Regions from separate parts of the Kineococcus auxinigenes genome, predicted to be linked through region 2. Evidence: predicted binding sites of a transcription regulator. Region 2 holds the regulator's gene; the other holds the start of a gene.
The links. Region 2 encodes LexA, which represses DNA repair genes until DNA is damaged. Its sites were predicted from a motif close to TCGAACANNTGTTCGA; they were not measured.
Positions count from the first base shown of each region.

Region 1: the regulator LexA is predicted to act here: its motif matches at 4,349-4,364, upstream of recA (recombinase RecA).

Region 1 covers NZ_JBKBCT010000051.1:665-6,497, reverse strand. Annotated here, with positions in the region: gene ACRYR9_RS14015 (ATP-dependent helicase) at 1-1,702, opposite strand, end outside; gene ACRYR9_RS14010 (DUF3046 domain-containing protein) at 1,777-1,998, shown strand; gene ACRYR9_RS14005 (SMP-30/gluconolactonase/LRE family protein) at 2,023-3,006, opposite strand; gene ACRYR9_RS14000 (glycosyltransferase family 2 protein) at 3,100-4,119, opposite strand; gene recA (recombinase RecA) at 4,520-5,566, shown strand; gene ACRYR9_RS13990 (regulatory protein RecX) at 5,563-5,833, shown strand, end outside.
Region 2 covers NZ_JBKBCT010000048.1:11,619-17,451, reverse strand. Annotated here, with positions in the region: gene ACRYR9_RS13605 (NADP-dependent oxidoreductase) at 1-699, shown strand, start outside; gene ACRYR9_RS13600 (pilus assembly protein CpaE) at 792-1,250, shown strand; gene ACRYR9_RS13595 (proteasome assembly chaperone family protein) at 1,267-2,172, opposite strand; gene nrdR (transcriptional regulator NrdR) at 2,252-2,752, opposite strand; gene ACRYR9_RS13585 (LysM peptidoglycan-binding domain-containing protein) at 2,950-3,390, opposite strand; gene lexA (transcriptional repressor LexA) at 3,636-4,358, shown strand; gene ACRYR9_RS13575 (aspartate/glutamate racemase family protein) at 4,399-5,067, opposite strand; gene ACRYR9_RS13570 (ATP-dependent DNA helicase) at 5,129-5,833, opposite strand, start outside.

The sequences.
Region 1 (5,833 bases), on a different contig from region 2:
CCCACACCAGGCGCGGGCGCAGCTCGGCGAACTCGTCGCTGGGGTAGCGCCCGGAGAGCATGTCCAGCACCGCGTCCAGCACCGGGCGCGAGAGCGTGGCGAACGGCGCGGCGCGCTTGACCAGCTCGTGCAGCTCCGGAACGGTCCACTCGTCCATCGCGACCATCGCCACGACCTGCTGGGCGAGCACGTCCAGGGGGTTGGCCGGTACCCGCAGCTCCTCGATGCGCCCGTCGCGCATGCGCTCGACGACCACGGCGGTCTGCAGCAGGTCGCCGCGGAACTTCGGGAACAGCACGCCGCGCGAGACGGCGCCGACCTGGTGCCCGGCGCGCCCGACGCGCTGCAGGCCGCTGGCCACGCTCGGCGGGGACTCCACCTGCACCACGAGGTCCACGGCGCCCATGTCGATGCCCAGCTCCAGGCTGGAGGTGGCGACCACGGCGGGCAGCCGCCCGGCCTTGAGCTCCTCCTCGATCAGGGCCCGCTGCTCCTTGGACACCGACCCGTGGTGGGCGCGCGCCAGCACCGCCGGGGCGCCCCGGGCGGCACCGGCGGCGCCCATGAGCTCGGCCGGCGCCCGGCCCGCCCCGCCGCCCTCGGCGTCGGGGGCGTCGGGGGCGTCGGGGGCCAGGCGCTCGTCCCACACCTCGTTCAGCCGCGCGGTCAGCCGCTCGGACAGCCGGCGCGAGTTCGCGAAGACCAGCGTGGAGCGGTGCTCGGCCACCAGGTCGACGATGCGCTCCTCCACGTGCGGCCAGATGCTGGCCCGGCGCGGGTCGCCGGCGGCCTGGCCGGTCAGGTCGTCCTCGTCGGCCGGGCCGCGGCCGGAGGAGTCCAGCTCGCTCATGTCCGGCACGGGCACCACCACGCGCAGGTCGAAGCGCTTGGTGGACGGCGGCTGCACCACCGTCACCGGCCGCCCGCCCGAGACCCACTCGGCGACCGTGCCGACCGGGCGCACCGTCGCCGACAGGCCCACCCGCTGCGCCGGCTCCCCGCCGGCGGCGGTGACCAGGGCGTCCAGCCGCTCCAGCGACAGGGCCAGGTGCGCGCCGCGCTTGGAGCCGGCCATGGCGTGCACCTCGTCGAGGACCACGGTGCGCACCCCGCGCAGCTGCTCGCGCGCCTTGGACGTCAACAGCAGGAACAGCGACTCGGGGGTGGTGATGAGCACGTCGGGCGGGGTGCGGGTGAACGAGCGGCGCTCGTCGGCGGGGGTGTCGCCCGAGCGCACCCCCACCCGCACCTCCGGCACCGGCAGGCCCAGGCGCTGGGCGGCCTGCCGGATGCCCGTCAGCGGGCTGCGCAGGTTGCGCTCGACGTCCACCGCCAGGGCCTTCAGCGGCGAGACGTACAGCACCCGGCAGCGCAGGTCGCGGTCCTCCGGCACCGGCTCGGCGGCCAGGCCGTCCAGCGCCCACAGGAACGCCGACAGCGTCTTGCCGGAGCCGGTGGGCGCCACCACGAGGGCGTGCTGCCCGCGGCTGACGGCGTCCCACGCGCCGAGCTGCGCGGGCGTGGGCGCCTCGAAGGCGCCGGTGAACCAGGCGCGCGTGGCCTGGGAGAACCGGCCCAGCACCTCCGCCGCGCCGGGCGTCGCACCGCCGGGTGCCGCCTCCGGCCCGTCCGGCCCCGCGCCGCGGCCGGCGCCCTGCGCGACGGTGCTCTCGGGGGCGGGTCGCGCGGCGCGGGGGGACATGCCGACATCCCAGCACCCCCCTCCGACACGTGCCCGCCGTCGCCGCACCGGCGGCTCCGTGGCACCCTGCCCGCGTGCGAGTCAGCGAGTTCTGGACCCTGGTGGAGGACGAGTTCGGCAGCGCCTACGGACGCTCCCTCGCGCACGACCAGGTCCTGCTGGCCCTGGCGGACCGCACCCCGCTGCAGGCCCTGGACGCCGGGGTCGAGCCCAAGGCCGTCTGGCTGGCGCTGTGCGACGCGATGGACGTGCCGCCGGAGCGGCGCCTGGGCAGGGACCGGCCCCCGAGGCGCTGACGAGCCGTCCGCCCGGGACCGGGTTCAGCCGCGCAGCCACCACAGGCCGGCGCCGGTGGCGCGGGTGCGCAACCGGTACAGGCTCGTGGAGGCGGCGATGAACACGTCGGTGCCCTCCGGCCCGCCGAAGCACAGGTTCGCCACGACCTCGCCGACGACGACCTCCAGCAGCCGGGTGCCGTCGGGCGCGAAGACGCTCACCGCGTCGCCGTTCGAGGTCCACACGTTCCCGGCGGTGTCCACGCGGAAGCCGTCGGCCAGGCCCCGGTCCACCGTCGTGAAGACCCGGCCGTTCTTGGCCACCGGCCCGCCGGGGCGGGCGTCCGGCCCGCGCCCGCCGGGGGTGCCGCGGCGCACGTCGTAGACGCGGATCAGCCGGTTCGAACCGCTGCCCGGCACGCGCGCGGCGGAGGTGTCGGCGACGTACAGCAGCGACTCGTCGGGGGAGAACGCCAGCCCGTTGGGCTCCTCCACGTCCGCCACCACCACCCGCAGCTCGCCCGTGCCCGGGTCCAGGCGGAAGACGTGGTTGTCGCCGTACTCGCGGAACCCCTCGTGCCCCTCCTCGGGCACGCTGATGCCGTACGGCGGGTCGGTGAACCACACCGCGCCGTCGGAGGCGACGACGACGTCGTTGGGCGAGTTCAGCCGCGCCCCGCCGGACGAGGCGGCCAGGACGGTGGTGGAGCCGTCGGGCTCGCGCCGCTCCACCGAGCGCCGGCCGTGGCTGCAGAAGACCTCCCGGCCCTCGCGGTCGAGGGTGCGCCCGTTGGTGAATCCCGCGCGCTCGCGGTCCACCCGCAGCCCGCCGGCCTCGTCCCAGCGCAGGACGCGGTCGCCGGGGATGTCGCTGACGAGCACCGCCCGCTGCTCCGGCAGCCACAACGGGCCCTCGGCCCACGTGCTGCCGGTGCCCAGGCGCTCGAGGCGCGTGCCGGCGGCCACGAGGTCGCCCCCGCGCTCGTCGAGGACCTGCGGCCGGCCGGGTGTGTCGCTGGGGGTGCTCACGGGCGCTCCGTCGCTGCTCTGCGGGACCCGCCGGCCCGGCGGGTGAGCGGGCAGCGTAGTGCCGCGGTCGGGCGGGCGGGGCCGCCGGCGCCGCTAACGGCCGCCCTGCCGGCTCGCCCGGCGCATCCCCGCCTGGTGCTCCAGGCGTCGCAGCAGCTTGGCGGCGGTGTCCTCCACCGGCCAGCACCGCAGTGCACCGCCGGCGCGCACGGCGACGCTCAGCGCGCCGGCCAGGACCGGCTCGGCCGGCCCGCCACCGGCGGCCGACAGCACGCGGCGCAGCGGTGCGGGCAGCCCGGTCAGCGGGTCGGCCACCTCCACCAGGTCGGGGTAGCGCTCGGCGAGCACGACGCGCCCGGCGCCCTGACGGCGGGCGTCGGCGCGGAACTGCTCCAGCGTGCGGCTGTGGGCGTGGCGCGAGGTCAGCGAAGGGTCGTACACGCCGGTCAGCCCGGTGCGCAGGCAGCGCAGGCCGAACTCGCGGTCGCCGTGGCGCAGCGCGGTGAACGTGCCGTCGCCGTGCAGGCCGACGCGCAGCGCGTCGGCGCGGCGCAGGGAGACGTTGCCCATCCACAGCCGGCGCAGCACCTCCTCGCTCCCGTGGCGCTGCCAGGCGCCGACGCAGCCGAGGTACTCGGCGGCGTAGAAGCGGGTGGCGAACTGCCCCGGGGCACGGGGGTGGGGGACGGTGGTGGGCATGTGCCCGACCACCACCAGCTGCTTCCCCCGGAGGTGGTGCCGGGCGTGGCCGGTGACCAGGCCCGGCTCGGCGACGACGTCGTCGTCGATGAAGAGGACCACCTCGCCGGTGGCCGCCCGCAGCCCCGCGTCGTTGGCGCCGGTGGCTCCCGCGCCGTGCACCTGCACCAGGCGCACGCGCGCGTCGCGCTCGCTCAGGGCCCGCACGTCGGCGGCGGTGCCGTCGTCCTCGCCCGAGGCCGGGTGGTCGACGACCACCACGAGCTCGCCGGTGGCCGGGTCGTCCAGCAGGGGGCGCAGGCACGCGGCCAGCGCCCGGCGGCGACGGTGGGTGGGCACCACGACGCTCGTGCTCGGCAGTGCTCGGCCGGTCGCCTCGTCGCTGGTGCCGACGTCGGGGCTGCGGTGGATCACTGTCTGGTTACCTCGCTCGGTGTGTCGGGGTGCGGCGCGCGGGCTCGTCCGCACCTGGTCCTCGTGCAGGGCGCGCCGGGTCCCGGGGCGCCCCGTGGGGCGGTCGCGACTGTAGGGGGTGGTGGCCCTCCGCCGAGGGACGAGTGGTGCGCGCCACCCCCTGCGACGGTGCCGCCGCCGGCGCGGCGACGGGTGCGTCGACCCGACCGGGGCGGTTCGCGGCTGGGCATCGAACACCTGTACGGATAGGATCGCCGGTGTTCCACAGGGGGCCGTCCGGTCCCGCTCTCCACACGCCGGGCCACGTGCGCGGCTCGTGTCGGAGGCGGGTCGTAGCGTTCCCCGGGTCGGAAGAACACACCGGGCCGAAGCGTCGGCCACCCCAACCCGAGGTGAGGACATGCCCGCTCCCGCGGACCGCGAGAAGGCCCTCGAATCCGCCCTGGCCGCGATCGACAAGTCGTTCGGCAAGGGCTCCGTCATGCGTCTGGGCGACGAGAGCCGCCCGCCCATCGAGGTCATCCCCACCGGGGCGATCTCCCTCGACGTCGCGCTCGGCATCGGCGGCCTGCCCCGCGGGCGCGTCGTGGAGGTCTACGGCCCCGAGTCGTCCGGCAAGACGACCGTGGCCCTGCACGCCGTCGCCAACGCGCAGAAGGCCGGCGGCATCGCCGCCTTCATCGACGCCGAGCACGCGCTGGACCCCGACTACGCCGCCAAGCTGGGCGTGGACACCGACGCGCTGCTCGTCTCCCAGCCGGACACCGGTGAGCAGGCCCTGGAGATCGCGGACATGCTGATCCGCTCCGGGGCCCTGGACATCATCGTCATCGACTCCGTGGCGGCCCTGGTGCCCCGCGCCGAGATCGAGGGCGAGATGGGCGACAGCCACGTCGGCCTGCAGGCCCGCCTCATGTCGCAGGCCCTGCGCAAGATCACCGGTGCGCTGAACCACTCCGGCACCACGGCGATCTTCATCAACCAGCTCCGCGAGAAGATCGGCGTGATGTTCGGCTCGCCGGAGACCACGACCGGCGGCAAGGCGCTGAAGTTCTACGCCTCGGTGCGCCTGGACGTGCGCCGCATCGAGACGCTGAAGGACGGCACCAACCCCGTCGGCAACCGCACCCGCGTCAAGGTCGTCAAGAACAAGGTCAGCCCGCCGTTCAAGCAGGCCGAGTTCGACATCCTCTACGGCCACGGCATCTCCCGGGAGGGCGGTCTGATCGACCTCGGCGTCGAGCACGGCTTCGTCCGCAAGTCCGGCGCCTGGTACACGTACGAGGGCGACCAGCTCGGCCAGGGCAAGGAGAACGCCCGCGCCTTCCTGCGCGACAACCCCGACCTCGGCGACGAGATCGAGAAGCGCATCAAGGAGAAGCTCGGCATCGGTGCCCGCGTCGACGCCCCGGCCGAGGTCGAGGCCGAGCCCGCGGTGACGTTCTGAGTCGAGGCTCGCGCGGTCAGCGGCCTCCCGGTCCGGAGGAGAACCCGGACCGGGAGGCCGACCCGCACGACGTCGCCCGCGCCATCGCGCTGCGCCAGCTGACGATGGCGCCGCGCACGCGCGCCCAGCTGGCCGAGAAGATGGCCGCCAAGGACGTCCCCGAACAGGTCGCCACCGACGTCCTCGACCGCTTCGAGGAGGTCGGCCTCGTCGACGACGGCGCCTACGCCGAGGCGTACGTGCACTCCCGTTCCCGCAGCCGCGGCA
Region 2 (5,833 bases):
CGCCGGCTGGACCTGCCCGCGGGCGTGGGCGAGACCGCGGCGCTCGGCCCGCTGGGCATGGTCGGCTTCACGGCGTGGGCCGGGCTGTTCGACGTGGCCGCCATGCGCGAGGGCGACACGGTCTTCGTCTCCGCCGCCGCCGGCGCCGTCGGCAGCCTGGTGGGGCAGTTCGCGAGGCTGCGCGGCGCCGGGCGCGTCGTCGGCAGCGCCGGCGGCCCGGCCAAGGCCCACCACCTCACCGCAGACCTCGGCTTCGACGCCGGCATCGACTACCGGGCCCGGCCGGTGCTGGACTCGCTCGCCGAGGCCGCTCCCGGCGGCGTCGACGTGTACTTCGACAACGTCGGGGGCGACCACCTGGAGGCCGCCATCGCCGCGGCCAACGACTTCGCCCGCTTCGCCCTGTGCGGCAGCGTCTCCGCCTACAACTCCCCGCGCGAGCTCGCGAACGCCCCGGCCGGCCCGCGGAACCTGTTCTCCGTGGTCGGCAAGAGGCTGCGGCTGCAGGGGTTCATCGTCGGCGACCACGCCGAGCGGCGGGCCGAGTTCGAGCGCGAGGTCGGCGGCTGGCTGGCGCAGGGGCGCGTCGTCTTCCGCGAGACCGTCCGCGAGGGGCTGCACGAGGCGCCCGGCGCCCTGGTCGGCATGCTGCGCGGGGAGAACACCGGCAAGATGCTCGTCCGCCTCTCCGAGCGCTGAGCCGCCCCGCGCCCGGTGGCGGTGCGCCGGCGGGCGCGAGGTGGGCGCCCCGCCACCTCGCGCTCGCGGTGCCCCGGGGCCATGCTGGTGCGGTGATCTCCGTCGATCTCGCGCTGCAGCTGAAGGCCGCCGGGCTGGAGTGGCACCCGGTCTCCGGGGACAGGTTCTTCATCCCCGACCGGGACATGGACGAGGACGTGTTCACCCTCAGCGACATGACCGTCGAGGTGCACGAGCACCCCACCGGCCGCGTCATCGGCTTCAACGGCACCACCGAGTGGGCGTTGGACGCCGTCGACCAGCCGGAGGCGTGCTGGCTGCCCGCCGAGCACCAGCTGCGCGAACTGCTGGGCGAGCGGTTCACCCGCCTGGAGCGCCGGGACGTCGGCGACGGCGTCGTGCACCGGGTGCTGCTGCTCGACGAGCGCGGCGCCGACGCGTTCGAGGCCGCCGACCCCGCGGACGCCTACGCACGGGCGCTGCTGCACCACCTGTCCGGGGCGCCCGGCGGCAGCAGCGGCACGACCGCCCCCAGGACCGCCGCGACGTGAGCACCCCCGCCCCGGCTCACTCCGCGCCGGGGTCGTCCTCCTGCCCCGCCAGGAAGCGCTCGAACTGCGCCCCCAGCTCCTCCGCGGAGGGCAGGTAGGCGTTCGCCGCACCCGCGCCCCGGTCCTCGTCGCCGCGGGCGTCGTACTGCTCCTCCAGGGCCAGCACCACCGCCGCGGCCTCCGGGGACTGCTCGACCTGCGCGTCGACCTCCACGCGGGTGGCCGAGGCCGCCTCCAGCAGGGTGTCCACCGGCAGCGCCAGGCCCGTCTCACCGGCCAGCGTGCGCACCAGCACCGCAGCCGCGTCCGGGTAGTCGTTGGCCGCCAGGTAGTGCGGCACGTGCGCCAGGACGGAGAGCACGTCCCGGCCCGCCTGCGCCCCGCGCAGGTGCAGCAGGGCGGACGCGTGACCGGGCACCCGCGCCTGCACGTCCCAGGTGCGGTACCCCTCCAGCAGCTCGGGGCGGCTGGCGCTGGCGGTCACCCCGCTGGGGCGGGTGTGCGGCACGGCGGTGGGAGCGGCGCTGAGCACGATCGTGCGGTGCACGCCCAGCCGGTCCGCGAGCTGCCAGACGGCGCGGGTGAAGCGCTCCCACTGCACGTCCGGCTCCGGCCCGGTCAGCAGCAGCAGGGCCGACCCCTCGGCGTCGCGCAGCAGCTCCAGCTGCAGCACCGGCGCCTCGTACTCCTCCCACCGGTCCCCGGCGAAGGTCATCACCGGCCGGCGGGCGCGGTAGTCGTGCAGCTGGTCCACGTCGAAGGTGGCGACCGGCTCGTGCTCGCACACCTCGCGCAGGTGCTCCACGGCCAGCCGCACGCCGCTGCCGGCGTCGACGAAGCCCGACAGCGCCACGACGAGGTGCGGCTCGACCAGCACCGGTGGCGTGCCTTCGAGGGTGTACAGCGACCCGGGATCCAGCATGGGCCCATTCTCGCCCGCGCGGGCGGGCGGTGCCGACGGGGCACGGGCGGCGGGGGGCGGGTGGCGGGTGGCGGGGCGCTCAGCCCCGGGCGGCCGCCGTGGCCGGCTCGCCCGCCGAGCGCTGCAGGGCGGCGCTGCGCTCGGCGCGCAGCTGCTCGATGGCCGCCTCGAAGTCGGCGAGGGAGTCGAACGCCTGGTAGACGGACGCGAAGCGCAGGTAGGCCACCTCGTCCAGCTCGCGCAGGAACGGCAGGGTGGCCAGGCCCACCTGGTGGGCGTCGATCTCGGCGGCGCCCTGGGCGCGCACGGCCTCCTCCACGCGGTGCGCCAGCAGCGCGATGTCGTCCTCGCTGACCGGGCGCCCCTGGCACGCCTTGCGGACACCGGTGGAGATCTTGGCGCGGCTGAACGGCTCGGTGGCGCCGGAGCGCTTGACCACCGACAGGCTCGCGGTCTCCAGCGTCGTGAAGCGCTTGGAGCAGTTCGGGCACTGGCGACGGCGGCGGATGCTGCTGCCGTCCTCCGTCGTCCGCGAATCGACCACGCGCGAGTCGGCGTGCCGGCAGAACGGGCAGTGCACCCCTGGTTCCTCCCACGCGGCGTCCCGGCCGCCCGCGCAGCGCCCGGCCCCGGTGGCCGCGGCGGTACCCGGGGGCGGCCCGGGGTCCTGATCGTGGGGCGACGGTACGTCGCCGGTGACGGCGGCGGCAAGCCGCGCGGGACGTCTGTGGACGCCGGCGGGGGCGCGACCGCCGGCCGGCCGGGGTCCGGTCGTGGTCAGTCCAGCTCGGGGAGGGTCAGGCGCTGGCCGGCCTGGAGGGCCTGCGAGGCGAGGCCGTTGACCTCCGCGATGGTGACGGCGACCTCCCGCCAGTCCTCACCCGGCGCCAGCTCGGCGGCGATCTGCGACAGGGTCTGCCCCGGCAGCACCGTGACGACGTGCGGCGCGGCGCCCGGAGCGCCGCCGGCCGCGGCGGGCTCGCCCACCGCTGCGGACACCGCCAGCACCACGCCCGCGAGCACACCGGCCGCCGTGCAGGTCGCGCTCAGCCGCCCGCGGCGGGTCAGCCGCAGCGGGCGACGCCCCGGACCGCGCCGCGCGGCGGGGCGGGTGGGACGGGTGCGCCGCACCGCGCGGGCGCAGCGGGCGGCGGGAGCCGGGCGCGGCGCGGACGACCGGCGGGCGGCGGGGACCGGGGCGAGGGCGGTGCTGCTCACGGGTGAGGACCTCCGGCTCGGGAGCCGCCTCGAACGGGTGTTCGAACCGGCGTCGATGTTGTACCACCGCTGTGCCGGTGGCGCGCAAGCCCCGCCGCGGGCCGGTGCCCGGCGCGCTCGGGGTGCGGGAGCACCGTGCCACCCGCCTCCGACACGTTCGAACACCTGTTTGAGCTCCCGGCCGCGCACGGGTAGCGTGATCGCAGCCGCGCGCCCGCGGCGGCCGGGGACGACGGGGAGTCGACGTGACGGACGTGCTGGACGGGGACGACCGCGGCCGGGCCGGGGCGTCGGTGCACCCGCTGCCCGACGGGCCGCTGGACCGCGCGGGGCTGACCGCCCGCCAGCGCAGGGTCCTGGAGACGATCCGCGAGGCGGTCGAGCGCCGCGGCTACCCGCCGAGCATGCGGGAGATCGGCCAGGCGGTCGGCCTGACCAGCCCCAGCAGCGTCGCCCACCAGGTCAAGACCCTCGAGCGCCTGGGGTACCTGCGCAAGGACCCGAGGCGCCCGCGCACCCTGGAGGTGGTGGCCCCCGGCCCCGCCCACGGCGTCCTCACCGGTGATGACGCCACCGCCGCCGACGAGCGCCCCGCCGTGGCCTACGTGCCCCTGGTGGGCCGCATCGCCGCCGGCGGCCCCATCCTCGCCGAGCAGCTCGTGGAAGAGGTCTTCCCCCTGCCGGCTCAGCTGCTGGGCGCCGGTGAGCACTTCGTGCTGCGCGTGGTCGGCGACTCGATGGTGGACGCGGCGATCTGCGACGGCGACTGGGTGGTGGTGCGCCAGCAGCCCACCGCGGAGAACGGCGACGTCGTGGCCGCGATGATCGACGGGGAGGCCACCGTCAAGGTGCTGCAGCGCCGGGACGGGCACGTGAAGCTGCTGCCGCGCAACGACCTCTACGACCCGATCGACGGCGACGAGGCCGTGGTGCTGGGGCGCGTGACCGCGGTGCTGCGCAGCCTCTGAGACCGGTGCCGCGGCGCGTGTCGGCCGGCGTTCACCCGCGCTAGCGGCCGACCGGCACGACCGCCTCCACCGCCGCCTCCACCGCCAGCCGCGGGGAGGTGAGCACCGGCACGTCCAGGTCGCGCAGCAGCAGCGCCGCTCCCACCATGCTGGCCTGAGCCATCACGACGACCTCCACCGGCGGTTCCAGCGCGCGCACCGCGCAGCGCACGGCGTCCGCGACGCTCGCGGAGTACGTCAGCACGTCACCGGACTCGAAGGCGGACCAGGTGTCCGGGCAGCGCACCTCGACGAACCGCACCTCGCGGCCCGCCGCGGCCGCCGACTCGTGCAGCAGCGGCCGCAGCGTGGCGGCCGCCTCGTCCAGGGAGCTGACCAGGGCGATGCGCCGCCCGGCGAGCACCGCCGCCTCCGCCATGGGCCGGTCCACGCGCAGCACCCGCACACCCGCCCGCTCACCGACGCGCTCGGCCTCCGGTCCCGTCTCCGAGCACGTGCTCACGACGACGTCGGCGCCCTCGGCGACCAGCCGGCGCAACCGGTCGGCCAGGGCGCCGCGCACGCTCGGGGCCCCGTGCTCGCGCGCGGCCGCCAGCAGGCCGGTGTCCACCAGGTGCCGGTCGGCGACGGTCTCGTCGCGCTGGTTCAGGAGGTCGCGGAAGGTGCGCACGTGGGCGTGCGCGGTGTGCAGGAAGCCGACGGTGGCCACGGGGCGAGGATGCCAGGTGCGGGCCCGCGGGTCAGCCCCTGGTGCGTCCCGCACACGGTCTTCACCCGCCCGGCGCAGCCGCGGCGGCGTCCAGGCGGCGCAGCGCCTCGCGGGCGACCTCGGGCGAGGCCGTGGGCCAGAAGGCCGGCAGGCTCTCGCGCAGGAAGCCGCCGTAGCGGGCCGTGGCCAGGCGCGGGTCGAGCACGGCCACCACGCCGCGGTCGCCCGAGGCGCGCACGAGCCGGCCCGCCCCCTGGGCCAGGCGCACCGCGGCGTGGGCGGCGGAGACCGTCAGGAAGCCGTTGCCGCCGGCGCTGTCCACCGCCCGGGCGCGCGCGGACATCAGCGGGTCGTCCGGTCGCGGGAAGGGGATGCGGTCGATGACCACCAGCTGGCAACCCGGCCCGGGCACGTCCACGCCCTGCCACAGCGACAGCGTGCCGAACAGCGAGGTGGCCGGCTCGTCGGAGAAGCGGCGCACCAGGCGGGGCAGGCGGTCCTCACCCTGGCACAGCACGGTGCGGCCGGTGCGCTCGCGCACGCCGGCGGCGGCCTCCTCGGCGGCGCGCCGCGAGGAGAACAGCCCGAGGGTGCGCCCACCCGCGGCGTCCACGAGCGCGGCCAGCTCGTCGAGGACGGCGTCGGCCACGCCGGAGCGCCCGGGCGGCGGCAGGTGGCGGGCGACGTAGAGGATGCCCTGGCGGGCGTAGTCGAAGGGGCTGCCGACGTCCAGCCCCGTCCACGGCACCACGTCGCGGCGACCGGC